DNA from 4 places in the Azospirillum argentinense genome. Region 2 is predicted to be linked to each of the others. Evidence: riboswitches for the same ligand, from Rfam matches in the RefSeq annotation. Region 2 holds a riboswitch; each other region holds the start of a gene.
What was found. A riboswitch is a leader RNA that binds a small molecule or an ion and turns the genes downstream of it on or off. The one in region 2 is predicted to bind cobalamin.
Positions count from the first base shown of each region.

Region 1 (7,104 bases), on a different replicon from region 2:
CGGCCAGGGGGGCTGGCCGAAAGGGTGGGTTGGATCGATCCGGATAAGGGATCGTTCATAAGTGCCGCAATAAGAATGTGGCTTCGGGGGAGGCTCCAGAATTGAAGGATGTCCCATGATCGGTATGGTTCTGGTAACCCACGGGCGCCTCGCGGAAGAGTTCATCGCCGCGCTGGAGCATGTGGTGGGTGAGCAGCAGCAGGTGCGGGCCGTGTGCATCGGCCCAGACGACGACATGGAGCAGCGCCGCCAGGACATTCTGAACTCCGTGGCCGACGTGGACGACGGGTCCGGCGTCGTCGTGCTGACCGACATGTTCGGCGGAACCCCGTCCAACCTCGCCATCTCCATCATGGACAAGGCGAAGGTCGAGGTGATCGCCGGCGTGAACCTGCCGATGCTGATCAAGCTGGCCAGCGTGCGCCGCCAGGAAACGCTGACCCACGCCGTGACTGCCGCGCGGGAGGCCGGGCAGAAATACATCAACGTGGCGTCCTCGCTGCTGTCGGACGGGTGACCCGATGAGTTCTCCAGACGAGAAGGCGCCCGCACAAGGCGCCCCTGGTATCGACGGACAGAATCCGGAGAGGAATCCCGAAATCTGCCAGACCGTCACGATCAGCAACCAGCGCGGCCTGCACGCCCGCGCGGCGGCGAAATTCGTGAAGCTGGTCGCCACCTTCGATGCCGAGATCGAGGTGCGGCGCGGCGAGACGCAGGTGTCGGGCGAATCCATCATGGGCCTGATGATGCTTGCCGCCGGCCCCGGCACCTCGGTGGAGCTGTACGCCTATGGCCGCGAGGCCGAGGAGGCCATGGCCGCTCTCGTGGATCTGATCACCCGCAAGTTCGATGAAGACTGACGTTCCGGCCGCCGGCCAGGGACGGTCGTTGCGCGGGTTGGGCGTTTCGCCCGGCATTGCCATCGGCCCGGCCCATGTGGTGGAGAGCGGAGCCATCCGCGTCCCCGAATACACGCTGACCGCCGACCAGGTGGAGGCCGAGGCCGCGCGCTTCGCCGACGCCTGCAGCAAGGCGCGCCGCCAGATCCGCAAGCTGAAGGCCAAGGCGCTGACGCTGCCCGGCTCGGCGTCGGAGGAGATCGGCTTCCTTCTCGACGCCCATCTGGCGATGGTCACCAACTCCCGCCTGACGCGCGGCGTCGAGCGCCGCATCCAGCAGGAGCTGGTCAACGCCGAGGCGGCGGTCCAGGCGGAGATCGCCACCATCGCCCAGACCTTCGCGAGCATGGAGGACAGCTACCTCGCCGGGCGCATCGCCGACGTGCGCGAGGTGGGACGGCGACTGATCCGCAACCTGATGCGGCACGAGTATCAGGCCTTCTCCATGCTGAATCCCGGCGCGGTGATCCTGGCCGAGGAGCTGACCCCGGCGGACACCGCCCTGCTCGACCCGCGCCGCGTCGCCGGCTTCGCCACCGTGCTCGGCGGCGCCGAGGGGCACACGGCGATCATGGCGCGCTCGCTGGGCATTCCGGCGGTGCTGGGCGTCGGCGGGCTGCTGGCCGGGCTGAAGAACGGGATCACGGTCATCGTGGACGGGGTGCAGGGGCGCGTCATCATCGACCCCACCCCCGAGGTGCTGGAGGACTACCGGCAACGCCGCGCCGAGCGCGAGCGCGAGCGCGAGCAGCTGAAGGGCCTGCGCAAGCTGCCGGCGGTCACCCGCGACAACACCGCGGTGACTCTCCAGGCCAATCTGGAGCTGCCGCGCGACCTCGACCACGCGCTGGAGAACGGGGCGCAGGGCATCGGGCTGCTGCGCACCGAGTTCCTGTTCATGAACCGCGACCAGCTGCCGGACGAGGACGAGCAGTATACCGTCCTGCGTTCCATCGTGGAGGGCATGGGCGGCCGCACCGTCACCGCCCGCACCATGGATGTCGGCGGGGAGAAGCTGGCCGGCTGGATGGCCGGCCGCTATGGCGAGCCGGCGAACCCGGCGCTCGGCCTGCGCGCCGTCCGGCTGGGCCTGCGCGAACCGAAGCTGCTGGAGACGCAACTCGCCGCCATGCTGCGGGCCGGCGTCCACGGGCCGCTGCGCATCCTGCTGCCGATGATCTGCTCGGTCGCCGAGGTGCAGCGCGTGCGCGAGATGATGGGCCAGGTGGCCCGTCGCCTGCGCCGCCGCGGCGTTCCCATCGCCGACCCGCTGCCGCCGGTGGGCGTGATGGTGGAGGTGCCGGGCGCGGCGCTGTCCGCCGACGCGCTGGCCTACGCCGCCGACTTCTTCTCCATCGGCACCAACGACCTGACCCAGTACACGCTGGCCATCGACCGCGGCGACGAACAGGTCGCCTCGCTCTACGACCCGCTGCACCCGGCGGTGCTGCGCCTGATCCAGTTCACCATCGAGGCGGCGCTGCGCGCCCGCATCCCGGTGTCGGTCTGCGGCGAGATCGCCGGCGATTCGCGCTACACCGCGCTGCTGCTCGGGCTCGGCGTGCGCGACCTGTCGATGGTGCCGCCGGCCATCCCCCTGGTGAAGCGGCGCATCCGCAAGCTCGACCTCCAGGAGGCCACCCGCCGCGCCCGCGTCATCATGGACCAGAGCGACAGCGGGCGCATCGCCGCCCTGCTGGACGACTTCAACGCCGTGGGCTGAGTCGGCGGCGCCCTCGACGGAATGAGCCCGATCCACCGGACCGGGCTCATCCTCAGGCAGAATGCGTTACTGGCCCTTGCCGTCCGAGGGCACCGCGGCCGCATCGCCGGAGGAGGCCGCGGTGGAACCGCCGGCACCCTTCGCCGGGCTGCCCGGCACCCACCAGCGGCGGGCCTCGCCGTCCGCGGCTTCCGGAGCCGCATCCGCGCGGGTCTTCAGCATCGAGAAGACGATGGAACCGCCGACCAGGACGGCCGTGATGCCCAGCGCCACCGCCGTCGGCATCTTGTAGATGTCGATCATCAGCATCTTGGCGCCGACCACCACCAGAACCAGCGACAGGCCGTATTTCAGGTAATGGAAGCGGTGGATGATCGAGGCCAGCGCGAAGTAGAGGGCGCGCAGGCCGAGGATCGCGAAGACGTTGGAGGTCCAGACGATGAACGGATCGGTGGTCACCGAGAAGACCGCCGGGATAGAGTCCACGGCGAAGACCAGATCGGTGAACTCGATCAGGATCAGCACGAGGAACAGCGGCGTCATCATCCGCACGCCGTCGCGCATCACGAAGAACTTCTGCCCCTCGTAGCCGTCGGTCATGCGGAAGCGGGAGCGGACGAACTTGACGATCCGGTTGTTCTCCATGTCCGGCTCGTCGTCCACCGACATCAGCATCTTGATGCCGCTGAAGATCAGGAAGGCGCCGAAGATGTAGATGATCCAATGGAATTCCTGAATCAGCGCCGTGCCCGCCACGATCAGCACGCCGCGCATCACCAGCGCGCCCAGGATGCCCCAGAACAGCACCCGGTGCTGGTACTGCGGCGGCACCGCGAAATGCGTGAAGATCAGCGCGATGACGAAGATGTTGTCGACGCTCAGGCTGTATTCGATCAGGTAGCCGGTCAGGAACTCCAGCCCCTTCTGCGACCCTTGGAAATGAAAGACGCCGGCGGCGAAAATCATCGCCAGCGTGGAATAGGCCGCGCAGCGCATCAGCGCCTCGCGGCCGGAGATCACATGGGATTTCTTGGAAAATACACCAAGATCAAAGGCCAAAAGCACGCCAACGAAGACGGCGAAGCCGGCCCACATTAAAACGATCTGATCCATGGAACTGTCCCTTGCTTCATGCACTCCGCTCCCGCAAGCGGAGACGTCGATCGTCACATGAGCAGTCCGACATCACCGATGCGCCACGGCGGGACGCATCGGCCAGAGGGGCCCGGACTGGAATCGTGACCGCAAGGTCTGCGGTCAACGGACAAGCGCGCGCGACGGCTATGCTGCGGCGCGCCAGGATACCCGCCCCCATCGTTGTCCGTGGAGGCGTGGCGGTCGTTCAGGAAGTTGGTTCGCTGCGGTCCATGCCGATGTCTCCCAAAGGCCCGTCGGGGACCGTCGTCCGGCGGTGGACCTTGTGGTGGAGCGGGACCCAGGGGGGAGGATAGGGCCAGCTTCCGCAAGGCCGCGCCAAAGCGACGGCTCTATGGGAAGTCCGACATCACAGCGCCGGGCGACGCTGCCAGAGGGGCCCGGACCTCACCCGTCATGTAGTCAGGCCCCCGCGCGGCGACAAGAGGGGGCGCGTCCTTTCCGGACCATGATCGGCGCGATGGCCGCGGGCATTGATATCACCCGGTTGATCGCTCATGGGTTGCCGGCGTTCCGGTCCGGGAGCCGGCTTTGCGAATTCCGTGTCGCCCATGGATGATTCCGCACCGGTGGGTTGTTCGTAGCGATTGACGGTAATTCACGGCAGGACACCCACAATGATGCGGCGTTCCATTTTGCTCGGCTGCCTGCTGGCGGCCGGATTGGCTGGTTGCGGCCCGCGTTTCGAGACGGTCGCAAGCTATTTTCCACCCGTCAGCGAGGCGGGAAAGCTCTGTGTCGCCCAGTGCAAGCAGGCACAGACGATCTGCCAATCCGCAAAGGAGCTGGCCGTACAGACCTGCCGGGCCGAGGCGACGACCCGCGCCCAGGGCGAATATCAGGCCTATCTCCGTTCCTTGCCCAAGGACGCGGACAAGAAGAAGATCAAGACGTTCAGCGATTTCGACCGGAACCCCAGCTGCTACAGCAACCTCACCTGCTCCTCCGATTACAACGATTGCTACAAATCCTGCGGCGGCCGGATCGAAGCGCAGACCTATTGCGTCGGCAATTGCAAGGAGATGAATCCCCCCATGCCGGATGGGTCCGCGGTCGGGCCGAGAACCACACTCTGACGCCAGTCGGGCGAGGACGGGCGGATTGCGGCTTGACCGGAGCCGTTCCGCCCGCGTAGCTTCGCACCCGACGGTTGCCCGAAAGGGCTGAAAATGGGAACACGGTGCGGACCCAGCGGCGATTTGCCGTGCGAGGGTCCTACGCCGGGGCTGCCCCCGCAACTGTAAGCGGCGAGTCGTCCATCGGAATGCCACTGGGATCGCGATCCTGGGAAGGCGATGGGCCGACGATAACCCGCGAGCCAGGAGACCTGCCGTCAGTCGTGGTCACACGCGAACACGTTCGGGCGGGGTGCACCGAAGGTCGTCGAGCCGGCAGTCCGTTCGCGGAGCGTCCGGTGGGACTTCGTTCGCGGTGACGTGCCACCGGCGTCCCGCCCGAGGTCTCAATGAGTGTCCGCGTTCCCCGCCTTCACCGGACGGCGTCCTTCGCCGCCCTTCTGGGAAGCCTTGCCCTTCCCGTGTCGGCCCTCCCCACGTCGGCCTTCGCCGATTCCACCACCATCACGACGCTTCCGCCGGTCTCGGTGACCGCCAACCGCGTCCCCACCGCCGCCGAGGAAACCGGCAGCGCCCTGACCGTCATCACCCGCGAGGAACTGGAGCAGCGCCAGACCCAGGTGCTGTCCGACGCGCTGCGCGCGGTGCCCGGCGTCGCCGTCAACCGCACCGGCCCTATGGGCACCCTGACCCAGCTCCGCATCCGCGGGTCGGAGGGCAACCAGACGCTCGTCCTGATCGACGGGATCGAGGTGAACGATCCCGCCGCCGGTTCCGAATACGACTTCGCCAACCTGCTGGCCGGCGACGTGGAACGCGTCGAGGTGCTGCGCGGCCCACAGAGCGCGCTTTACGGCTCCGACGCGGTCGGCGGCGTCGTCAACATCGTGACCCGCCGCGGCGCCGGCGCCCCCCGGTTCGGCGCCGCCGTCGAGGGCGGGTCCTTCGGCACCGCCGCCGGGCGGGCCTCCTTCGGCACCGGGACCGACCGTTACGACCTGTTCCTCAGCGGCCAGGGCGTCACCAGCGACGGTGTGTCGGTCGCCGACAAGCGGCTCGGCAACCCGGAGAAGGACGGCTACCGCAACGGCACGCTGACCGGAAACGCCGCCGTCCGCCCGACCGAGCGCAGCGAGATCGCGGTGACCGGCCGCTACACCCGCTTCCGCACCGACACCGACGGCTTCGTCGGCGGGCGCGGCGCCGTCGACGACGGGACCAGCACCGCCGGGGAGCAGTATTTCGGGCGCCTCCAAGGCAAGATCGCCCTTCTCGACGGAAAGTGGGAGCACATCGTCGGCCTGACCCATGGCCGCCAGCAGCGCGACTACCGCGACGACGCCAAGACGGTCACCAGCCGCTACGACGGGCGCAAGACCAAGACCGACTACCAGACCAACCTGACTCTGAACAGCGGCCCCGCCGACCATGTGCTGACCGCCGCCGTGGAGCATGAGGAGGACAAGGCGATCAGCCGCAGCAGCTTCTCCAGCTTCGACCGCTCCATCGGCTCCACCGGGCTGGTGGGCCAGTACAAGCTGGGGCTGTTCGACCGGCTGACCCTGACCGGCAGCGTCCGCCACGACGCGAACGACCTGTTCCGCGACGCCACCACATGGCGCACCACGGCGGCCTATCTGATCGAAGAGAGCGGGACGAAGCTGCGCGCCTCCTACGGCACCGGCGTCAAGAATCCGACCCTGTTCGAGCTGTACGGCTACACCGCCACCTACGCCGGCAACCCGAACCTGAAGCCGGAACGGGCGCGCGGCTGGGACGCCGGCTTCGACCAGGCGCTGTGGGGCACGCGGGCCTCCGTGGACGGCACGTGGTTCGACCAGCGCATCCGCGACCTCATCACCGGCACCGGGCGGACCTCCGTCAACATGCCGGGCGAGTCCCACATCCGCGGCTTCGAGCTTGGCCTGTCGGTGGAGCCAATCGACCGGCTGACCGTCCGCGGCTCCTACACCTGGACCGACGGCGAGGATTCCACGGGGGCGGAGCTGGTGCGCCGGCCCAAGCAGCTCGCCAGCCTGAACGTCAATTACCGCTTCCTGGAGGACCGGGCGAACGCCAACCTCGGCGTCGTCTACAACGGGCGGTCCAGCGACTGGGCCTACGACCCCTTCTACAACCGGCAGGTCGTGAATCTCGCCCCCTACACGCTGGTCAACATGGCCGGGTCCTACGCGCTGTCCGAGGGGGTCGAAGTCTTCGGGCGCGTGGAGAACCTGTTCGACCGCCG
Region 1 is NZ_CP007794.1:134,023-141,126, forward strand. It holds gene ABAZ39_RS14815 (PTS sugar transporter subunit IIA) at 116-517, shown strand; gene ABAZ39_RS14820 (HPr family phosphocarrier protein) at 522-863, shown strand; gene ptsP (phosphoenolpyruvate--protein phosphotransferase) at 853-2,625, shown strand; gene ABAZ39_RS14830 (TerC family protein) at 2,692-3,738, opposite strand; gene ABAZ39_RS14835 (Aq_678 family protein) at 4,398-4,856, shown strand; cobalamin riboswitch at 4,911-5,129, shown strand; gene ABAZ39_RS14840 (TonB-dependent receptor plug domain-containing protein) at 5,246-7,104, shown strand, end outside.
Region 1: it holds a riboswitch for cobalamin, as region 2 does, so the genes downstream of both, ABAZ39_RS14840 (TonB-dependent receptor plug domain-containing protein) here and ABAZ39_RS30230 (energy-coupling factor ABC transporter permease) in region 2, are expected to answer to the same signal.

Region 2 (7,104 bases):
GCTGATGCCGGTCTACGCGGTGACGGCCGGCCTGTCGGAGGACTGGGCGGCGGGGACGGTCAGCGCCTTCCTGATCGGCGCGCTGCTGTTCCCGATCCCGGTCGGTGCGCTCGCCGATCGCGTCGGCAAGCCCGGGGTGCTGGCCGCCTGCGGGGTCGCCGGGCTGGCGGTCCCCCTGATCCTGCCGGCCACGCTGGACGTGCCGCAAGCGCTGATGGCCGCCATGCTCGTCTGGGGTGGCGCGGCCGGCAGCCTGTACACCGTGGCGCTGGCCATGCTGGCCGACCGCTTCCGGGGCGTCGACCTCGCCACCGCCAACGTCGCCTTCGGCACGTTGTACGCCTTCGGTGCGCTGGTCGGGCCGCTTCTGCACGGCATGGCCATGGACTGGCACCCTCCGCAAGGGCTGATGGAAAGCAGCTTTCTGCTGTTCCTCGTTTACCTGAGCACGATGCTCTGGAGTTTCCGCCGCATGGGAAGCCGGCCATGACCCCCGCTCACGACATGCCCGGCCGTGTGCTGGGGGAGGCTGCCGAGGACTTCCAGCAGGCGGCCGACGTGGACGATCTGTGGGCGCGGCTGCACCGCCATCTGGCGGGCTTCGGCGTCACCGCCCTGGTGTACGGCGCCGAAGCGTTCGCCGACACCGGGCGCACGCACGACATCATGCTGACCAGCTTCGGCGGCGCCTACATGGACGCCAAGATGTCCGGCGGGCTGTACTGGTGCGACGAGTTCGTGCGGGCGGCCAGGGTGGAAACCGCCCCCCTGCTGTGGAGCGACACCTCCCGCTTGGACGGGATCAGCCCGGCGGGCAAACGCTCGCTCGACATCGATTGGGCCTTCGGTATGACCACGGGCGTCACGCTTCCCATGCGCTTCAACAACGGGTTGGGAGTCAGCGCGCTTGGCCTGTGCGCGGCGCACCTGTCCTGGGCCGGGTTCGACCGAATCTGGTGGGAGAACAGCCGGGCGATTTCCGGCATCGTCCACGCCTTCGACGTCCGCCTGCGCGAAGGGTGTGTGCGCGACGCCCTCCCGCTGGCCCCCCGCGAGCGCGAGTGCTTGCTGTGGTTGGCCGTCGGCCTGCGCCCGCAGCAGATCGCCCACCGGCTCGGCACGCATGTGAAGACGGTGGAGAAGCAGATCGAATCCGCCCGACGCAAACTCAACGCGGCCACCACCATCCAGGCGGTTTCCACCGCGCTGGCCTACGGCCTGATCACGCTGTGACGCGCGCCGCCGGTTCGGCAACCGGCAGGGCTAATCCATAGGGGCCTTTGCCGCGGCGGCGTTATCGGTTGGATGATGGCTTACCCAATCGAACGAATCCCCGGAGCCCGTCCGCCATGCCGACACCGCCGCACGGAACGCCCGACCGCGGGCTGAAGCCGTTCATCCTCGCCATTCATCGCGAAGCGCTGGACACCGCCGCGACCAAGGGGCTGACCGGCACGCTGGCGCAGGTCGCCGCGCTCCAGGACACCGCCAGCCTCGCCTCGGCCAGGGCCGGGCGCCCCGTCACGGAGGAGGAGGTGATGCGCCTGCTTCTGCGGGAGCGCCGCGCCCGCAACATCCATGAGGCGGCGGGGACGGCTCCGGTGACTCCGATCCGGAAGCCGGCGGCCGCACCCTCCCGATTCCATCTGGGGCGCTGGCGGAGCGTGGCGATGGGAATGGCCCGCTCGGCGTCCGCCGGGCCGGCTGGAAAGGCCCGCTTGTAGGAAACGGGCGGCGCTCCGTACGCCGGTACCGAGTGAGTACGCCCATTGCCCTGTTGAGTGAGGCGCGGGGCGCACTGAGGCTGTCGCTTCCCCGCTGTTCGGCACGAAACACACAATGGGAGGTCTCATGTCCGTTCGCCTGGATCGCCGCCAATTGCTGCTCTCCGCCGGAGCCGCCGCGCTGGTGCTGGCCGTGGCGCCGCGCTTCGTCCTGGCCCAAACAACAGGGGGCCAAACTCCGGCTGGCCAAACTCCGGGCGGCAAGGGATTCACGCTGCCGCCGCTGCCCTACGCGCCCGCCGCGCTGGAGCCGCACATCGACGCGACGACCATGAGCGTGCATCACGACAAGCACCATCAGGCTTACGTCGACAACCTCAACAAGGCGCTCGCCAACCACGGCAACCTTCAGGCGATGCCGCTGGCCGACCTGCTGAAGCGTGTGCCGGAACTGCCGGAAAGCATCCGCACCGCGGTGCGCAACAACGGCGGCGGTCACGCGAACCACAGCATGTTCTGGAGCATCATGGGACCGAACGCCGGCGGCGCCCCGGACGGTGAGGTGGGGGCTGCCATCACGCGCGACTTCGGCGGCTTCGACGATTTCAAGGCGCGGTTCAACACGGCGGGCGCCGGGCAGTTCGGCAGCGGTTGGGTCTTCGTCACCGCCGACCCGTCGTCGGGCAAGCTTGCCATCGCCGCCCGCCCGAACCAGGATTCGCCGGCCATGGAGGGCGTGCCCGTGCTGATGGGCAACGATGTATGGGAGCACGCCTATTACCTGAAGTACCAGAACCGCCGCGCCGACTATCTGGCGGCTTGGTGGAACGTCGTCGACTGGGGCGCGGTGAACCGCCGCTACGCGGCGATCCGCAAGGGCGAGCTGGTGATCTGACCGGTCCGCTGACCTGAAACGGAAAAGGGCGGCGGGTCATCCCCGCCGCCCTTCCTGCGAACCATCCGGTCCGAGGCGCCGGTCAGGCGCCCTGGTGCAGGCGGATGTTGAACAGCGGGCCCTGGCTCTGGCGGCGCAGCGCCTTGGCGACGGCCAGCACGGCGAGGTCGGCCAGCGGCTCGACGATGATGACGGTCATGTAGGCGGCGCCGAAGGAGGCGACTTCCGTCATGGTCTCGGCGGTGAAGCCGTGGCCGTAGAAGGCCCAGAAGGCCACCCAGGCGACGATGCCGCCCTGGTAGGCGGTGGAAAGGGCCAGCGCCTGCGAGTACTTCAGGTCGACATAGGGGGTGGCGTCGGGAACGATCCGCTTCGCCAGCAGGCTGATGCCCCACAGCGGGACCAGCAGCGTGGTGACGTTCATGCCGTACTGCGGCAGGTCGAACGGCGCGAAGAACAGGCCCTGGATCAGCAGGCCGGCGGCGAGGCCGATGGAGGCCGCACCGGCGCCGAACAGCAGGAGCAGCGTCGAACCGAGGATCAGGTGAACCTCCGACACGCCCACGGGGTGGTGCGGGAACACCTCGAAGAAGCTGAAGACCAGCGCGGTGGCGATCAGGCTGCGCAGCACCAGCGGCGCGACCCCGCCGTTGTTGCGGACGTCGTCGCGCGCCAGCTTGCCGGCCATCGCGAAGCCGCCGGCGGCCGTCGCGTAGCTGAGAGCGATCTTGGCGCCGTCCACGACGCCGGGTTCGATGTGCATGCTCTATGCCCTTTCCGAGTCTGCCATGCGTTGGGAGGGGCGTCGTTGCTGGCAGGCACCGGCATCGCAACCCCCTTGGTCCCCTTGGATGGGCGCACCGGAGGGACGGCTTGCGGAAGACGGGCGGCCGTCGGACCGGACATCGGCAAGCGACCACCGGGGCACCCCGCCCGAGGACGTACGTTCGGTTACGGCAGGTCTCCTGGCTTGCGGGTCAAGGCGGCATCGTCCGGCCTTCCCGGCGCCCGTTCCCGCAGGCGGCGCCAGTGACACGGAAAGGACGAGGCCGCTCACCGCTCACAGTTGCGGGGGCAGCGCCGGATTGACCGTTTCTCCCCCTGCGGGGCGGCGCACCGGCTTCCCTCTTAGCCCCGCGACCGGAGGGCGCGGGGAACCATAACCGGCGCCAGGGTAGGGGCGGGGTCCCCCGCCGTCAAGAGGGGGATGGCGACCCATCGGGGGAGTCGCACGGCTTCCTTGACACCGCTCCCACGGAACCGACAAGGTCCGGCGGACTGCGCGAGGCCGGATCAACGGGCGAAGGACGGGGTTGCGGGCATGCTACCGGTTCATTTCCTGACCATCGTGCTGAACGGCGATCCCTTCATTCGTTACCACTTGGAGGTGTTCCGCCAACTGCCCTTCCCCTGGCATTGGCACGTCGTGGAAGGGGTGGCGGAGCAGGTCCGCGACTCCTCCTGGTGCGCGCAGCGGGGTGGGCGCGTTCCGCAGGATCTTCACCGCGACGGCCGCAGCAGCGACGGGACGTCGCAGTATCTCGACCGCATCGCCGCGGAGGAGCCCGGGCGCGTGTCGGTCTACCGCAAGCCGCCCGGCATGTTCTGGCAAGGCAAGGTGGAAATGGTGACCGCGCCGCTGGCCGCCATGACGGAGGACTGCCTGCTCTGGCAGATCGATGCGGACGAGCTGTGGACGGCGGAGCAGATCACCCGGGCGCGCCGGATGTTCCTCGATTCGCCGTCGCGCACGGCGGCTCTCTACCTCTGCCACTTCTTCGTCGGCCCGTCCCTGGTCCTCGACCGGCTGGACCAGTACGGCAATTACCGCGCCTACGAATGGTTACGCACCTGGCGGTACCGGCCGGGGGATTTCTGGCACTCGCACGTTCCGCCCCGGCTGATGCGCCCGCAGCCCGACGGGTCGGACCTCGAACTCGGCGCGGCCAACCCCTTCCTGCACGAGGAGACGGCGGCGGGCGGGCTGGTTTTCCAGCATTTCGCCTACGCGACGCGGGAGCAGGTCGCGTTCAAGGAAATCTATTACGGCTACGACGGCGCGGTCGGTCGGTGGGACGCCCTGCAGGCGGCGGGCCGAGCGGTCGGCAACGGCACCCTCCCGCTGCGCGATTTCTTCCCCTGGGTGACCGACGCGGCGACCGTCTCGCGGGCTGAGCATGCCATGGTGGAGCCGCTGGCGCGCCCGGATGCCGAGGGAACCTGGGGCTTCGTGCCGCCGGCGCGGGGCGCCTCGACCGCCCCGGCGGTGGCGCTGCTGCGGAACTCCGGACCCGCCGTTCGCCGCCGCACGCTCGTCCCCGGTGAACCGCCGCCCTTCCCGACCGACCTGATCCGCAGCGTCGGCGTGTTCCTGCCGGACGGGGTGGGGGGCGTGCTGGGGGCGTCCGGCGTCCTGCGGGAGCTGCGGCGGGCCTTGCCGCTGGCCCGGATCACCGTTTTCGCGACGCCGGACGCGGAGGCGGCGTTTGCCCTCTGCCCCTACGTCAACCAGCGCGTCACCCTCCCACCGCTGAAGGGGCGAGCGCCCGACGACGCGCTGGTGACCGCCGTGCGCCAGGAGATCGGCCAGCAGTTCAGCGGCGCCTTCGACCTCACGATCAATCCCCACCGGGGCGAGGATGCCAGCTTCGCCAACCGCCTGATGCAGGATACAGGGGCGCCGCTCCGCCTTGGTTGCAGGGTCGGTCGGCCGGTGCGCGGCTATTACGCCGACGCCTTCCTGACCCACGTCGCGGCGACTCCCGCCGGGCTGCTGGGGGCGCTGACCACCGGGGAGCCGGACCCCGCCACGGAGGTCTGGACCTCCCCCGCCGGCGAGCGCGCCGCCGCCGCGCTTCTGGCCGAGGGCGTTCCGGCGCGCTGGCGTTGCGCGGTCGGCCTCTCCGCGTCCGTCGGCACCGGCAGCCTGTCGGAGCTGTGCCGCCGGCTTGCCGTGCGGGGCGACACCGCCCTGATCCTGGTCGGCGATGAGGCCGCCCGGGGGGCCGCGGCGCGCATCGCCGGGGAAACCGGAAGCGCCTGCCTGAACGCGGTGGGGCGGCTGGGTTTCGACGGGCTGTGCGCCCTGCTGCGGCGCTGCGACCTGTTCGTCGGAACCGGCGCGCCGGCGGAGGACATCGCCGTGGCGGCCCGGCTTCCCATGGTCGGAACCGGGCCGGAGCACGGCGATCCGACCGCCGAGGCGATGGAGAGCGCCATCGCGGCCTGGCTTGCCGACCGCGCTTGGTGACGGGCGTCCCCACCCGCCCTGTGGGATCCGCGAGGGGAAGCGTGGAAAAACGGAGGGGCAGGCGCGCAAGGCGCTTGTGTTGGCGCGTTTGCGCCGCAATGATCCGCCCCCACCGAATCCCGGACGGCCGCAAGCGGCGCGCCGCAGCGGGGCAAAACCATGGATTGAATCCGGCGGCCCGGTAAGCACACGATGCGCAGAGCAGTCATGAAACCCCGTGCGGATTGGCGTCCGGGGCTCCGCAAATACCCCTACGGCGTCCGTGCCATGAGCGCCGGCGCCTTCTGGCGCGAGGATGTGCGGTACGAGTTCTCCGCCCATCAGATCGACCTGATCGAAAGCGTCGCCGACGAGTTGCACACCATGCTGCGCGAGGCGCTGCGCGCGACGGTGGATGGGCGGGCGCTGGCCCGGCTGGGGGTCCGTGGCGGCGTGGGGCGGCTGCTGGAGGCCTCCTGGAACGACTATTGGGCCGCGGGGCGGCTGAACGAACGGGCCGGCGCGCTGATCGGGCGGCTGACGCTGGCCTATGACGGGCGCGATTCGGTCAAGCTGCTGGCCTGCAACTACGACACGCCGGAGGGGCTGTTCGCCGCCTCAATCATCCAGCGCAACTGGCGCGAGGCCCTGATGGGCGACGCCAACCAGTTCAACGGCCTGCACGAGGGGCTGGTGGAGCGCTGGGAGGAGCTGGCGGCGGGCATGCCGGGCCGCGGCCTCGTCCATCTCGCTTGCGCCACCCCCGACCCGATGCGCGAGAGCGAGCTGGTCTATCTGGCCGCCACCGCGGCGGAGGCCGGGATCGCCACGCATCTGCTGCCGCTGCAGAGCCTGGGCTGGGACGGCCAGCGCTTCGTCGACGACGAGGGGCGGGCGGCCTCCTGGCTGGCCAAGATCTACCCCTGGCAGGGGCTGGCCGACGACGCCTTCCTGCAGAAGCTGCGGATGGGCGGCATGAGCATGCTGTCGCCGCTGTGGTGCTGGCCGATGTCGAACCACGGGCTGCTGGCGACGCTGTGGTCGCTCTACCCGCGCCACCCGAACCTGTGCCGCGCCGCGCTCGACCCCGAGGAGCTGGCCGGCTGCGATGCGGTGACCGAGCGCAGCCTGTTCGGGCTCGACGACGCGGCCCAGCGCATGACGGCGCACGGACGCACCATTTCGGACACCGGCAGCGCCGAGTATCCGGGAGGGCGGGTCTGGCTGGAAACCCCGCCGATCTTCGAGGAGGAGGG
Region 2 is NZ_CP007797.1:202,764-209,867, forward strand. It holds gene ABAZ39_RS30210 (MFS transporter) at 1-490, shown strand, start outside; gene ABAZ39_RS35220 (helix-turn-helix transcriptional regulator) at 487-1,233, shown strand; gene ABAZ39_RS33575 (hypothetical protein) at 1,350-1,724, shown strand; gene ABAZ39_RS30225 (superoxide dismutase) at 1,852-2,619, shown strand; gene ABAZ39_RS30230 (energy-coupling factor ABC transporter permease) at 2,702-3,382, opposite strand; cobalamin riboswitch at 3,558-3,796, opposite strand; gene ABAZ39_RS36375 (glycosyltransferase family protein) at 3,941-5,869, shown strand; gene ABAZ39_RS30240 (glutathionylspermidine synthase family protein) at 6,077-7,104, shown strand, end outside.

Region 3 (7,104 bases), on a different replicon from region 2:
CCGGCATCCCCAAGATGCGCGTCGAGGAGGCCGCCGCCCGCACCCAGGCCCGCATCGATTCCGGCCGCCAGACCGTCGTCGGCGTCAACAAGTACCGGCTGGAGCAGGAGGAGGCCATCGAGGTGCTGAAGGTGGACAACTCCGCCGTCCGCGCCCAGCAGATCGCCCAGTTCGAACGGCTGCGCGCCGAGCGCGATCCCATCCGCTGCCGCCAGACGCTGGAGGCCTTGACCAACGCGGCGGCCGCCGGCGACGGCAACCTGCTGGCCCTGTCGGTGGACGCCATCCGCGCCCGCGCCACGGTCGGCGAGATCTCCGACGCGCTGGAAAAGGTGTATGGCCGTCACAAGGCCGAGATCCGCACCATCACCGGCATCTACGCCGGCGAGGTGGGGCGGCAGTCCGACGCCATCGCCAGGGTGCGGGCGCTGGTGGCGGAGTTCGCCGAGCGGGATGGCCGCCGCCCGCGCATTATGGTGGCGAAGATGGGCCAGGACGGCCACGACCGCGGCCAGAAAGTGATCGCCACCGCCTTCGCCGACTTGGGCTTCGACGTGGACGTCGGGCCGCTGTTCCAGACGCCGGAGGAGGCCGCGCGGCAGGCGGTGGAGAACGACTGCCACATCGTCGGCGTCAGCTCGCTGGCGGCGGGGCACCTGACGCTGGTGCCGCAACTGAAGGCGGAGCTGGAGCGCCACGGGGCCGGCGACATTCTGATCGTGGTCGGCGGCGTGGTGCCGCCGCAGGATTACGACGCGCTCCACGCCGCCGGCGCCACGGCGATCTTCCCGCCGGGCACCGTCATCAGCGAGGCGGCGGTAGACCTGCTGCGCATCCTCAACGAGCGCCACGGCTACGCGCCGAAGGCGGCGTAGCCGTGGCGCGTGTGGCGATCACGGTACCGGAACCGCGGCCCTTATCCCCAGCATGTGGCAGGTGGCGAGGGTGATGTCGGAACGGTTCAGGGTGTGGAGGTGGAAATCCCGGACGCCCTGAGCCTGAAGGGCCTGACACTGCTCCGCCGCCACCGTCGCGGCGACGAGCCTGCGGGTCTCTGGGTCGTCGTCCAACCCTTCGAAGGTTTCGACCAGCCTGGCCGGCATCGAGGCGCCGCATTTGGCAGCAAATTCCACGGCACGGGCGACGTTGGTGATCGGCAGGATGCCGGGAATCACCGGCACATGGATGCCCGCCGCGGCGCAGCGGTCGAGAAAACGGAAATAGACGTCGTTGTCGAAGAAGAACTGGGTGATGGCACGAGTCGCCCCAGCGTCCACCTTGCGCTTCAGATTGTCCAGGTCGAACTGCGCGCTTGGCGCTTCCGGGTGGGACTCCGGATAGGCGGCGACCGAGATCTCGAAATCAGCGATGCGCCTCATTCCCGTCACCAGATCGGCGGCGTAGGCGTAGCCGCCGGGAGACGGTTCGCAACGCCCGCCGCCGGGCATGTCCGACGGGTCACCGCGCAGCGCCACCAGATGGCGGATGCCGGCATTCCAGTAACTGTGGGCGATGGCGTCGATCTCGTCCCGCGTCGCGCCGATGCAGGTGACATGCGCTGCCGCCGGAAGGCCGGTCTCGTCCTGGATTCGGCAGACGGTGGCGTGGGTGCGTTCGCGGGTCGAACCGCCGGCCCCGTGGGTCACCGACACGAAGCTTGGAGCCAATGGGGCCAGCCGCCGGATCGACTGCCACAGGCCCTGCTCCATCGTCTCCGTCTTCGGCGGAAAGAACTCGAAGCTGATCGACGGCGGTGCGGACAGAGGGGCGGTCATCACTGCTCTCCCGGCGCGGCTTGAGCGGCGGCGTCCCGCCGGTAGGTGATGGTCACCCCGGCCGAATCGATCTGCGGGAGCACGTTGGGCTTCTCGATGGACACCTCGGCCTCGACGACGCGCTGGTCGGCAAGGCAGAGGTCGCCGATGCGGTCCGCCAGGCATTCCAGGAGCTGGGTGTGTGGCCCGTCGGCCAGCTTCTCCAGCGCCAGGACCAACCCTTCGTAGGACAGGACGGTCGCCACGTCGTCGAGGAAACGCGGTCGGCCGCGTTCGACGACCAGCCGCACATCGATGCGCAAGCGCTGACGGCGGCCACGTTCGTGGGCGTAGACCCCGATCTGGAAAGGGGCGACAAAACCCCGGACGGTGATCACATAGGTGCCGCAGCCGGCCAAGACGGTTTCTCCACAAGCGGAAGGGTGATCGAAGGCCGGCAGGCGGCCTCGGCGGCGGCGTTCGCTCCGGCCCGACGGATGTCCAACGCCGCTCTCGGCTCACGTCGCGGCGTGGTCCCATGAACGGGTAACCGAGCCTGCAGAAGACGATCGGCATGGTTCTCCCCTGTCCGGCCAAGCGCTCGGCCAGCGGATCGGTGTCGTGAGAAGGACGTCCGGGAAAGGAAACCCAAGCAGGCGCACGAGAGGGGACCGGCGACAGACGCTGGACACGGCCCACGCGACCACCGGGACACCCCGCCCGAGGACGAACGAACGGTCACGGCAGGTCTCCTGGCTCGCAGGTCGGCACCATTCCGTCCGGCCTTCCCGGTGCCCAACGAGGCACCAGTGGCGCTGAGGCGACGAAATGACTCTCCGCTTACAGTTGCGGGGGCAGCGCCGGACTGGCCATCGGATCTGGCGGCACCGGCTTCCCTCTTAGCTCCCGGCCCCGAGCGGAACCGGCAGAACCATGACGCCGCGATCCAACCGCAACGCCGCAATCCTGTCAAGAGAAACATAAAGACATCTTTATGTTTCTCTGCGCCGAGCGCCACCGTTGTTGCGACGATGGCGGCATCAAGCGCGTCCGGACATCCCGCGGCTGGCTTCGGTCGGAGGCCTCAAGGCTTCACGGTGTCCACCCTCGTCTTTCCCAGTCGTCGCGCCGGGGGCTTTCCGGATCATCCCTGCTGCGTGCCGTGCTGGATGTCTTGGAAGGCCGGGACTGGAACCGGCCGCCCCTGACCGTCGACGGCGACCAGGACGAACCATCCCTCGGCAGCCAGCCGGCGCTCCCCGGTCGCCAAAGTCTCGGCGACGAGGGAGACATGGACGGTCATCGACCGTTTCCCGACCGTGTCGACCCGTCCGACCAAGTCGGCCAGTTGGCCGACCATGACGGGGGTATGGAATGTGATCCGCTCTGAGGAGGCCATCACGACCGCATGGCGGGCGGCGCGGCTGGCGGTGATGAAGGCGGCCTTTCCCATGAGGCTGAGGGCCGTGCCTCCGAACAGCGTGCCGTAATGGTTGGCCTGCTCGGGGAAAATCATCTCAAGGCAGCGGGTTTCCCGTCCGTTTGGAAAGAGAAACTGGCTTTCTGCGGTGGGAGGGATGGTGTTCATGTGTGCATCCGCCTGCAACCACGCGTTCCAAGGTGTCGGACGCGCACGTTATATGGATGGGCGTTCTGGTCGATGGCTAAAACGGCTGAAATCAGGAACGATGATCCTGCAAATCTGCGAACAGTGCAAAGCGGTGGGCCTCCATGGCGAAACCGGGGTCATCACGACAACACAGGCAGAAAGCGAGGTCACATGGATCGCAGGACATTCCTTGGCGCAAGTGCTGGAGCTTTGGCGCTTGGTGCTGTCCGGGTGCCATTGTCACACGCGCAATCGCCCTTGCCGGAGTTGCGGCCCGCCGCAGACCCCTATGCTCGCCTCCAAGGTGGCATGCCGCACCATCTGACGCCGGATCAGGAAGCGCAACGTGTCTTCGACAGTCCAGTTCCGGCCGGCCCGCCGGGTCGTTGGGTCAGCCGCGCCGCGCTTCCGATCCCACGCAGCGAAATGGCCTGGGCCACCGTCAGTGCGGAACGGATGCATGTCGTGGGCGGCTATGGCGAAGGTGCCGTCAATCGGGCCTACCACCACATCTATACCCCGGTGGCCGACCTCTGGTATGAGGGCGCTGCCTTGCCGCGTGGCGCCAACCATGTCGCGGTCGCCGCAGAAGCTGGCCGCGTCTACGCGCTTGGCGGGTTCATCGAGCAAAACCGGCGGTCCGATACGAACGCCTACGCCTACGATGTGGCCACCAACGCCTGGACCCCCATTGCGCCCCTGCCACGCCCCCGCGGTGCGGCGGCTGTGGTACTCGATGGCGCCATTCATCTGATCGGTGGCGCATCGGAGCCGGCCAGCGAACGGGCGAGCGTCGGTTGGCACGAAGTCTATGACCCAAAGACCGATCGCTGGTCGGCCCGCAAACCGCTCCCGGGGGGGGCGCGATCATGTCGGGTGCGTTGTTCATGCCGGCGCGATCCACGTCGTTGGCGGCCGCTTCAACACGTTCGAGTACAACACCGATCTGCACCACGTTTACCTCCCGGATCGGGACACATGGGAGATGCGGGCGCCGTTGCCGACGGCCCGGTCGGGCCATGGGCTTGTCGTTTACCGTGACCGCCTCTTCGCCATGGGGGGAGAAGGCGGAATTCTCAACGGCGGGGTACCGCGGCAGGCAAAAGTGTTCGGGCAGATGGAAAGCTATGATCCGGGCAGCGACAGCTGGCAACACCATGCGCCGATGCCGACGCCGCGCCATGCGGTTGGAGCCGTGACGATCGGCGACTGGATCCATGTAGCGGGTGGTGGTGCAGTCCTCGGCGGCTCCGTCCAGTCCGCCGTGCACGAAGCCTTCACATTGGGGTGATGTTGCAGCACCGCCCTGTGCGGGCACCCGCCAATCGACGAACGAACGGAAGCGAAGCGCCAAGTTCTCCTTTCGCCACAATGCCGCTTTCGAACCCCTACCGATCAGCCTCCTCAAGCTTGTGGTCCGCCGCGCTGCTTCTGCATCATGGACTGTGGTTGGAGACTGGAGGGAAAAGGGCAATGGCTGTTCAGTTCGCGAGGGTAGCACCGATTTTGCCAGTCCGGGATGTCCGTGCGGCGCTCGCCCACTACCGGCGTCTTGGTTTCGAGGCGACCGCTTACGAGGAAGCGGCCGCCGATCCCATTTACGGGTTTCTTGCCTGGGGCAGCGTGAGCCTCCACCTGGCGCGGGTTCCCGACCTGGACCCAGCACGCTCGGTTGCGGCCTGCTATCTCTACGTCGACGACGTTGACGCGTTGCATGCGGCATGGCAGGCCGCCGAAGTCGATGGCCGCCTGACCGCGATCGCCGCCACGCCCTATGGCCTGCGCGAGTTTGCCCACATCGATCCGGACGGCAACCTGTTGCGGGTCGGCGCACCCATCACGCCGAACACTCCATAAGGCTCCAGCCCGAGCGGGGAATCGGCGTTACGGGTGCCTCAACACCGTTGGGATGGTGACGGTCTCCGCATTATCCAGCGCCTGACGCATCGCTCGCTCGTCGGTGAAACGGCCGCGCAGGAGCCGTCCCTCGCAGACCACCTCGACATGGTCGGCAGCGAAGGGCCAGGGATCGACGACCAGTTCCGCCGGGTCGCCAGACAGTGAGTGGAGGCGGATTTCCGTCCGGGCCTCGCCAATGGTCGGGACATTGGGAATGCACGCTTCGCTGGTGAGACCCCATCCGATCTGCAAAGACATGCGGTCCACCGCAGCGACGAGCAATCGGTTGCGCTCGATCGCCTGCGGGGAGAGGATCGTCGCATAACGGGGGTTGTCCGTCATCGCCTCGACGCAGGCGCTTTGGAAGCGGTGCTGGTCGTCCAGGAAGCGGCGAACCAGCGCAGCATCCTCCGGCGGCGCTTTGGCGAAGTTGAAAAGGCTGCCGTAGATGGTGTCGGCGTGCAGCGAGACGAGAAGGGCCGGATAACGCCCGAACGCGAGCGCGCGGCGCACACCCTCCGTCCAAAGGCTCGTATGGATGGCGGCGCCGAGTTCCTGGAAGCTGTGTGGGCGGGCGGTCTGGGGGTTCAGCGTCGGGGCGGCTTCCCAGGACAGCCAGCCGATGTCATGCAGCTCCGCCCCAAGGCAGACCTCCTCGTAGGGTATGACCGGAGCGAAGATCCCGTTGCCCCAGGCACGGAGCAACTGGCCTGACAGCCAGGCATGGCTCGGCTGCGGGATGGCGATCACATCTTTGCCGACATCACGAAACAGCATGATCAATTCCTCCAGCTCATGGTCGAGCCCGAGGCCGGCGACCTTGCCGTGTAAACGGATGCTGCCGGGGATCGTCTCGGTGGATGCTGGCGTGCCGGTCGACCGAATGGATGAAACGCTCGTCCCGCTTACCCGATGACGCCAAATCGGTCGTGGACCCGTCCGCGGATTCTTTGGCTTGGTTCAAAAAGCCCATGCGGCCGGGACGGCATGAGGCGCACCTCCAACCCCTTGCGAAAAAGCCCCGCTTTGGGTCAGGCCGGGTTCATCGGCTCGGAAGGCTGGACGTCAGCGTTCCCGGGTTCCGCCGGCGCGGCGGGGACGGGCTCCTTGTCCTCCTCCGGAGGGCGGCCAAGGCAGGACCCATCAGGGCGGGCGAACGATGACAAGGTCAAGGCCAGCAGCCAGCGGCTGGAACAACAGGCCAGACACATAGATGTATCCTTCTCGGCCAGTCACCACGAATTTCCCTCTTGCGCCAGAGGGGCCGTCCACACATGACTCCCTCTTGGCTTGGGGCGGGCCGCCAAGGCAACGTCCTCTGCTTGAGCGAGGCAGCGCGCTTCCGGCTTCGACGAGCGGAGTGCTGTCGACCGGTTTGAGAGATGCCGGGGGCTGAGCCGCCGCCCCCACTCCAGAGGGGGCGGGCTGTGCGGTCTAAGGAGCCTTCTGCCCCACCTGGAGCCGTCGTCCTGATCCGCCACGCGGCGGCCATAAGCTCCCGTACGGACGAAACCTTAAGGGGTCAACAGAGACAGGCAATGGAAGGGCCGGGCGACGGGCGGTCAGCCGCGCTTCTGCCCGGAGGTGTCCTGCGGCGCAGCGGGCGTGTCTTCCGGCTGATCGACCAGCATGACGCCGAGGCCGCGGGCCGACGACAGAAAGATGACGCCATGCTCCTCCAACGCCTTACGCACGGCGTCGCGCGTCGTGTCGCGCACGTCAAGGCGGTCCGATTCAAGCCGCTTCAGGGCGGTCAAGGCGACCAGAGCCGTGTCCGCCAGCATTTCCTGCGTCCAGCCGAGGAGCGCCCGCGCCGCCCGTATTTGCCTGGGGGTGATCATC
Region 3 is NZ_CP007794.1:349,902-357,005, reverse strand. It holds gene scpA (methylmalonyl-CoA mutase) at 1-875, shown strand, start outside; gene metF (methylenetetrahydrofolate reductase [NAD(P)H]) at 894-1,775, opposite strand; gene ABAZ39_RS15840 (dihydroneopterin aldolase) at 1,775-2,173, opposite strand; cobalamin riboswitch at 2,480-2,704, opposite strand; gene ABAZ39_RS15835 (acyl-CoA thioesterase) at 2,899-3,270, opposite strand; partial or broken gene ABAZ39_RS37830 (Kelch repeat-containing protein) at 3,535-4,654, shown strand; gene ABAZ39_RS15825 (bleomycin resistance protein) at 4,837-5,220, shown strand; gene ABAZ39_RS15820 (DUF3891 family protein) at 5,248-6,039, opposite strand; gene ABAZ39_RS15815 (helix-turn-helix domain-containing protein) at 6,825-7,103, opposite strand.
Region 3: it holds a riboswitch for cobalamin, as region 2 does, so the genes downstream of both, ABAZ39_RS15840 (dihydroneopterin aldolase) here and ABAZ39_RS30230 (energy-coupling factor ABC transporter permease) in region 2, are expected to answer to the same signal.

Region 4 (7,104 bases), on a different replicon from region 2:
TGGAAGGCGAGCTGGGTCGCCATCTGGAAGGCGCGGCGGCCAGGCTCCAGCGACCGGGCGATCCGCAACGTCCGGGCATCGCCGTCATACTGGCGCAGCGCGCCCTCCGGCATGGCCGTGTCGTCGGTCACCAGCGTGCGGATGCCGTGGCGGTCCGCCAGCAGCCGTTCCAGCCCGCGGTCCACCGCCCCGATCTCCAAACCGGCCTCGCCGAACAGCCGTTCCGCCGCGTCGTCCAGCGCGGCGATGTGGTTGTGATGGCGGTAGAAGAAGTCGCGCACCTCTTCGTAGGGCATCGGCGGCGGCCGCCCGCTGTCCGGCCCGGCTGGGACGATCCCCGAGGCGAGCGCATCCAGCCGTTCCGCGAGCCCGCGCCCGCGCCGGTGCAGCGCCACCAGCGCCCGGCCGACCGCCGGCATGTTGGTGGCGAGCGCCTTGATCTCGGCCATGGCGATGGTCTCGCCGGTTCCGGCCTCCGACAGGGCCTCTCGCAGATCGGCGACCAGCCGGGCTTCCTCGTCCTCCGAGAAGATCTGGACGTCGATGCCGAAGGCGGCGTTGATCCGCAGCAGCAGCGGCACCGTCAGAGGCCGCTGGTTGCGTTCGAGCTGGTTCAGATAGCTCGGCGAAATCTCCAGGATGCGGGCCAGGGCTGTCTGGGTCAGCCCCCGCTCCTCGCGCAGCCGCTGCAGCCGCACCCCCATGAACGCCTTGGCCATACCAGGAATCCCATTTGCAAAATTCGCCGACTCACTGAAAACACCTTGCAAATCTTGGCAATGTCAGCGGTCATCCAAACAAGCGGTCTGCGTATATTGCAAAGGACGCGGCTACCAGGCAAGTTCCGCCATCAGCAGCTTCAGGGTGCAAAGACACAGGGGCAAGCGGCGTCCGGCCGCTTGCCCCCGTGCGGACCACGTCAGGCGATGGTGGCGCGCAGGGTCTTGGCCGCACTGACCATGTTGGTCAGGGCCGGCAGCACCTCGGCCCACTGGCGGGTCTTGAGACCGCAGTCCGGATTGACCCACAGCCGCTCGGCGGGAATGCGCTCGGCCGCCTTCTTCATCAGATCGACGATGTGCCCTTCGGTCGGGATGTTCGGCGAGTGGATGTCGTAGACGCCGGGACCGATCTCGTTCGGGTACTTGAAGTCGTCGAAGGCGTCGAGCAGTTCCATGTCCGACCGTGAGGTCTCGATGGTGATGACGTCAGCGTCCATCGCCGCGATCGACGCGATGATGTCGTTGAACTCCGAATAGCACATGTGGGTGTGGATCTGCGTCTCGTCCGCCACCCCGTTGGCGGTGATGCGGAACGACTCCACCGCCCAGTCCAGATACGCCTGCCACTGGGACCTGCGCAGCGGCAGACCTTCACGAAGGGCGGCCTCGTCGATCTGGATCACGCCGACGCCGGCCTTCTCCAGGTCCAGCACCTCCTCCCGGATGGCGAGCGCCAGCTGGCGGCAGGATTCCGAACGCGGCTGGTCGTCGCGCACGAAGGACCAGTTGAGGATGGTCACCGGGCCGGTGAGCATGCCCTTCATCGGCTTGTCCGTCAGCGAGGCGGCGTAGGTGATCCAGTCCACGGTCATCGCCTTGGGGCGGCTGATGTCGCCGAACAGGATCGGCGGCTTCACGCAGCGCGAGCCATAGGACTGCACCCAGCCCGACTGGCTGAAGACGTAGCCATCGAGCTGCTCGCCGAAATACTCGACCATGTCGTTGCGCTCGGCCTCACCGTGAACCAGCACGTCGAGGCCCAGCGCCTCCTGCTCGCGCACGCTCCGCGCGATCTCGCCGCGCATCGCCTCGGTGTAGGCCACCGCGTCGATCGTCCCGGCCTTGAACTGGCTGCGCGCCTGACGGATCTCCTTGGTCTGCGGGAAGGAGCCGATGGTGGTGGTCGGGAACGTCGGCAGATTCAGGCGGGCGGCCTGCTTGGCGGCGCGCTCGGCGAAGGCGCTCTTGCGCCGTCCGAGCTGGGCGTCGATGGCGGCAACCGCCGCCTTCACCGCCGGGTTGTTGACCCGCGGCGAATGGCGGCGCGCTTCGATGGCGGTGCGGTTGGCCTCCAACTCGGCCGCGACGGCGGCACGGCCCCTATCCCATCCCGGGGTCAGCGCGGTCGCCAGAACCCGGATCTCCTCCAGCTTCTGCACCGCAAAGGCCAGCCATGAGCGGACCTCCTCATCCAGCTTGCGCTCGCCGGCGAGGTCGACCGGCACGTGCAGCAGCGAGCAGGACGGTGCGATCCACAGCCGCTCACCGAGCCTCTCGGCCACCGGCTCCAGCCAGTCGAGCGTTGCGTGTAGGTCGGTCTTCCAGATGTTCCGGCCGTTGACGACGCCCAGCGACACGACGCGGTCGGTCGGGAGGGCCTGGATCAGGGCATCGACCTCGTCGCGGGCGTTGATGGCGTCGAGATGGAGGCCCTGCACCGGTAGGGAGCAGACCAGTGGCAAATTCTCCTGGAGCTGGCCGAAATAGGTCGCCAGCAGCAGCTTGACCGCGCCGGTACCGAGATCCCGATAGGCCTGGGTGAAGGCGTCCCGCCACGCCGCTTCCAGCTCGGTCACCAGGATGGGTTCGTCGATCTGCACCCACTCGACGCCCTGATCGGCCAGGGCCTGCAGCAGTTCGGCGTAGACGGGCAGCAGGCGGGGCAGCAGAGCCAGCTTGTCCGAACCGTCCTTGGCCTTGCCCAGCGCGAGGTAGGTGACCGGGCCGATGATCACCGGCTTGGCCTTGACACCCTGCTCCTTGGCTTCAGCGAGTTGCTGCAGCAGACGGGAGGCGTCGAGGTTGAACTGGGTTTCGGCGTCGAACTCGGGGACGATGTAGTGGTAGTTGGTGTCGAACCACTTGGTCATCTCGCCGGCAGCGACGCCACTGCAGCATCCGCCGTGCTCTTCGGCACTATGGGCGGCGGTCTCGGCCGAACGGCCGCGCGCCACGCGGAAGTAATTGTCCAGGGCATCGCCATGGAAGCCCTTCACGCGCTCCGGCAGGTTGCCGAGCGTGAAGCTCATGTCGAGCACCTGATCGTAGAAGGCGAAATCGCCCACGGGAACGAGGTCGAGCGCGCCCTGGTCCCGCCAGTGGCGCTTGCGGAGGTCAGCGCCGACGCGGACCAGCTCGTCGCGGGAGGACGCCCCCTTCCAATAAGCCTCCAAGGCGAACTTCAACTCGCGCTTGGCGCCGATGCGGGGGAATCCGAGGGTGTGGGTCATTGCCATGGGGGGCGCCTTGAAAAGAGGGATCGGCGCGGACCATACGGAGTTCAGAACATGAATGAAAAATGGTATGATTTTATCGTTCGATAAATTTCATTCATGGATGAGGTGGACGGTATGGCGATCCTGGAGCGCATCCATCTCTCGATCATCCGCGAGGTTGATCGTCACGGCTCGCTGACGGCGGCGGCCAGCCATTTGAACCTGACCCAACCGGCGCTGAGCCACGCCATCCGCAAGCTGGAAGAGCAGCTCGGCGTGGATGTGTGGCACCGCGAAGGCCGCCGCTTGCGGCCGACCCAGGCCGGGGAATGGCTGCTGGCGGTCGCCAACCGCTTGCTGCCGCAACTGGCCCATGCTGAAGAACGCCTCCAGCAGTTCGCCCAGGGCGGGCGCGGGACCCTGCGCATCGGGATGGAATGCCATCCCTGCTATCAGTGGCTCCTGAAGATCGTCGCTCCCTACGTCGATGCTTGGCCGAAGGTCGACGTGGACGTCCGGCAGAAGTTTCAGTTCGGCGGCATCGGGGCCCTGTTCGGCCACGACATCGACATGCTGGTGACACCGGATCCGCTGTTCAAGCCCGGACTGTGCTTCGAGCCGGTGTTCGACTACGAACAGGTTCTGGTGGTCGGGCCGGGGCACCGTCTGCGCCATGCCGCCTTCGTCGAACCGCAGCAGATGGCGGACGAAGTCCTGATCACCTACCCGGTGGCGCCCGACCGTCTCGACATCTACACCCAGTTCCTGATGCCGGCCGGGATCAGCCCGAGGCAGCACAAGCCGATCGAGACGACCGACATCATGCTGCTGATGGTGGCCCACGGCCGTGGCGTCGCCGCCCTGCCGCGCTGGCTGGTCGAGGAGTATGGCGCCAAGTTCGACGTGAGCCCGGTGCGCCTGGGCCGGGACGGTGTCGCCAAGCAGATTTTCCTGGGCTTCCGCGAGGCGGACGCCGACATCGGCTATCTGCGGGGTTTCATCGATCTGGCGCTTGCCCATCGCGACGGTGGAACCGCCCAGTTGTAGCGGCAGGCGAAGCCGCGCCGGTCAGCCACCCATCCGCAAGCTGCCGATGGCGTTGCGCAGGCCGAGCGCAATGGTGCGGCGCTCGTCCGCATCCCCGCCCGGCGCCAGCCAATGGTCGATGCCGCCGTCCTGGTGCAGCACGAATTCGGCGACGCAGCGGTTCGCCGGTTGGCCGGCTTCCGCATGCGCCTGCTCGACCAGGGCGCGGGCGATCTCCCGCAGGGTGTCGGCCGCCGCGACCAGCCCGGCGGCGTCCAGCGGCTCCCTGGTTCCCCGCAGGGACCAGCGTCCCTCCGTCGCCGTCAGGACAAAGGGTGCCGACCGGTCGGCGGGGGTCGGCGTCACCGGACGGCGTCGGAACGCCAGACGGATGAGATTGGGTGGAACGGGCGTTGGTTGGACGGACATCGGCGGTGGCACCCCTCGCTCCCAAAGGGCAAGGATGGGACGGACGCCGACGCGGCACGGGAGACCTCCGGCGACGCCGCACCCGCCGGGACACCCCGCCCGACTCGCGTTCGACAGATCCGGCAGGTCTCCTGGCTCACGGGTCGTCGCGGGACCGTCCGGCCTTCCCGGTGCCGTCGTCCCGAACCGGGATGGGCACCAGTGGCGCTGAAACGGCGGACCCACTCTCCGCTCACAGTTGCGGGGGCAGCGCCGGCTTCGCCATCATCCTCGTGGCGAGGCGAACGGTTCACCGGCTTCCCTCTTAGCCCCGGACGCCCTGGGGCGAACGGGGACCGTATCCGGCGGGAACGGTAAGAGGGTGCACCCGGCGGCGTCAAGCGCGAGCGCCACGGCAAGTCCCTTTTGCAAAATTCGCAAGATTGCCCGCAGCCCTTCGCCAAATTTTGCCAATTTCCGCCTGATTCCCACGGGTCGTTCGGCGTATCTTGCAAATGTTCGGAACACGGATGGGAAGGAATCTCGCCAGCATGGACGACCGCCGGGACGATGCCGAGACGATCTTCGCCACCGAATTCCCTCCGGCCACGCGCGAGCAATGGCGGGTTCTCGTCGACAAGGGGCTGAAGGGCGCCCCCTTCGAGAAGCGGTTGGTCACCCGGCTGTACGAAGGCATCGCCGTGCAGCCCCTCTATACGGCGGAAGACTGGCCGGCCGCGGGCGATCCGTCCGGTTTGCCAGGCTTCGCCCCGTTCACCCGCGGCGGCCATGCCGGAGGCGCTGGACCGGACGGCTGGGACATCCTGACCGAACACGACGCCGCCGATCCCAAGGCGGCCAACGCCGCCATCCTGACCGATCTGCTGCGCGGCGCCACCGCCATCCGGCTGCGCCTCGACAGGCCGGACAGCCCCGGCATCGCCATCGACCGGTTGGACGATCTCGACCGCACGCTGGCCAACGTCTATCCGGAGATGGTGCCACTGTCGCTGGAGGCGGGAGGCGACGCAGTGGCCGGCGCGGCGCTGCTCGCCGCCCTGTGGCGCCGCCGCTCGGTGATGCCGGACAAGGCGCGGGGCGCCTTCAACGCCGATCCCATCGGGACTCTGGCCGCGGCCGACGCCCTGCCGGGCAGTCTGGAGGCGGCGCTCGCCGACACGGCGGCCTTGGCCGCCTGGACCGCCCGCAATTTCCCTCACGTCACCGCCGTCGGGGTGGACAGTTCCCCCTGGCACGACGCCGGGGCGACCGAAAGCCAGGACCTCGCCGCCGCCATGGCGACCGGGGTCGCCTATCTGCGCGCCCTGACCGCTGCCGGGCTGGACATCGACACCGCCTGCCGGCAGATCGCCTTCACCCTATCCGTCGGCTGCGACCAATTCCTCTCCATCGCCAAGCTGCGCGCCGCGCGGCGCCTGTGGGGGCGCATCGCCGAGGCGTCGGGCGCCTCGGAGTCGGCCCGCGCCATGCACCTGACCGCCCGCACGGCGCGGCGCATCATGGCGCGGCGCGATCCCTGGGTGAACATGCTGCGCACCACGGTGGCCGGCTTCGCCGCCGGGGTCGGCGGGGCCGACGCGGTGGCGGTGCTGCCCTTCGACGCGGCGCTGGGCGAATCCGACGACTTCGCCCGCCGCATCGCCCGCAACAGCCAGATCCTGCTGAAGGAGGAATCCTCGCTGGCCCGCGTCGCCGATCCGGCCGGCGGCTCCTGGTACGTCGAAACGCTGACCGAGCAATTGGCCCAGGCCGCCTGGGCCGAATTCCAGGACATCGAGCGGCGGGGCGGCATCGCCGCCGTGCTGGCCGATGGCAGCCTCGCCCGCACCATCGCCGGGTCCTGGGCGCAACGGGAAGCCAACATCGCCCGCCGCAAGGACCCGCTGACCGGCGTCAGCGAGTTTCCCAACCTCCTTGAGCAGCCGGTCGTCCGCCCATCCCCCGTACCGCGCCACCATGACGACGTCGCCGTGGCACCGGCAGCGGTCGGCTCCGGGTCGCTGGACGATCTCGTGGAGGCTGCCACCGGCGGGGCGACGCGGGCCGGCCTGACGGCGGCCCTGGCGCGGGGAACCCCGGCCCGCGTCGAGCCGCTGCCACGCCACCGCCTGCACGAATCCTTCGAGGCCCTGCGCGACGCCGCCGACCGCCACAAGCTCGCCCATGGGTCCTGGCCGACGGTCTTCCTCGCCAACATCGGGCCGGTCGCCCAGCACACGGCGCGCGCCACCTACGCCAAGAACCTCTTCGAGGCCGGCGGCATCCAGGCGCTCGGCAACAACGGCTTCCCCGACGCCGAATCCATGGCCGCGGCCTTCCGTGTCTCCGGAGCGCGCATCGCCGTGCTGTGCGGCTCCGACGCGCTCTACGAGGCCCACGCCGCACCCTTCGCCCAGGCCCTGAAGGCGGCGGGTGTCGAGCACCTGTTCCTG
Region 4 is NZ_CP007794.1:358,479-365,582, reverse strand. It holds gene ABAZ39_RS15875 (short-chain fatty acyl-CoA regulator family protein) at 1-719, opposite strand, end outside; gene metE (5-methyltetrahydropteroyltriglutamate--homocysteine S-methyltransferase) at 920-3,238, opposite strand; gene ABAZ39_RS15865 (LysR family transcriptional regulator) at 3,335-4,264, shown strand; gene ABAZ39_RS15860 (hypothetical protein) at 4,286-4,672, opposite strand; cobalamin riboswitch at 4,777-5,027, opposite strand; gene ABAZ39_RS15855 (methylmalonyl-CoA mutase family protein) at 5,203-7,104, shown strand, end outside.
Region 4: it holds a riboswitch for cobalamin, as region 2 does, so the genes downstream of both, ABAZ39_RS15860 (hypothetical protein) here and ABAZ39_RS30230 (energy-coupling factor ABC transporter permease) in region 2, are expected to answer to the same signal.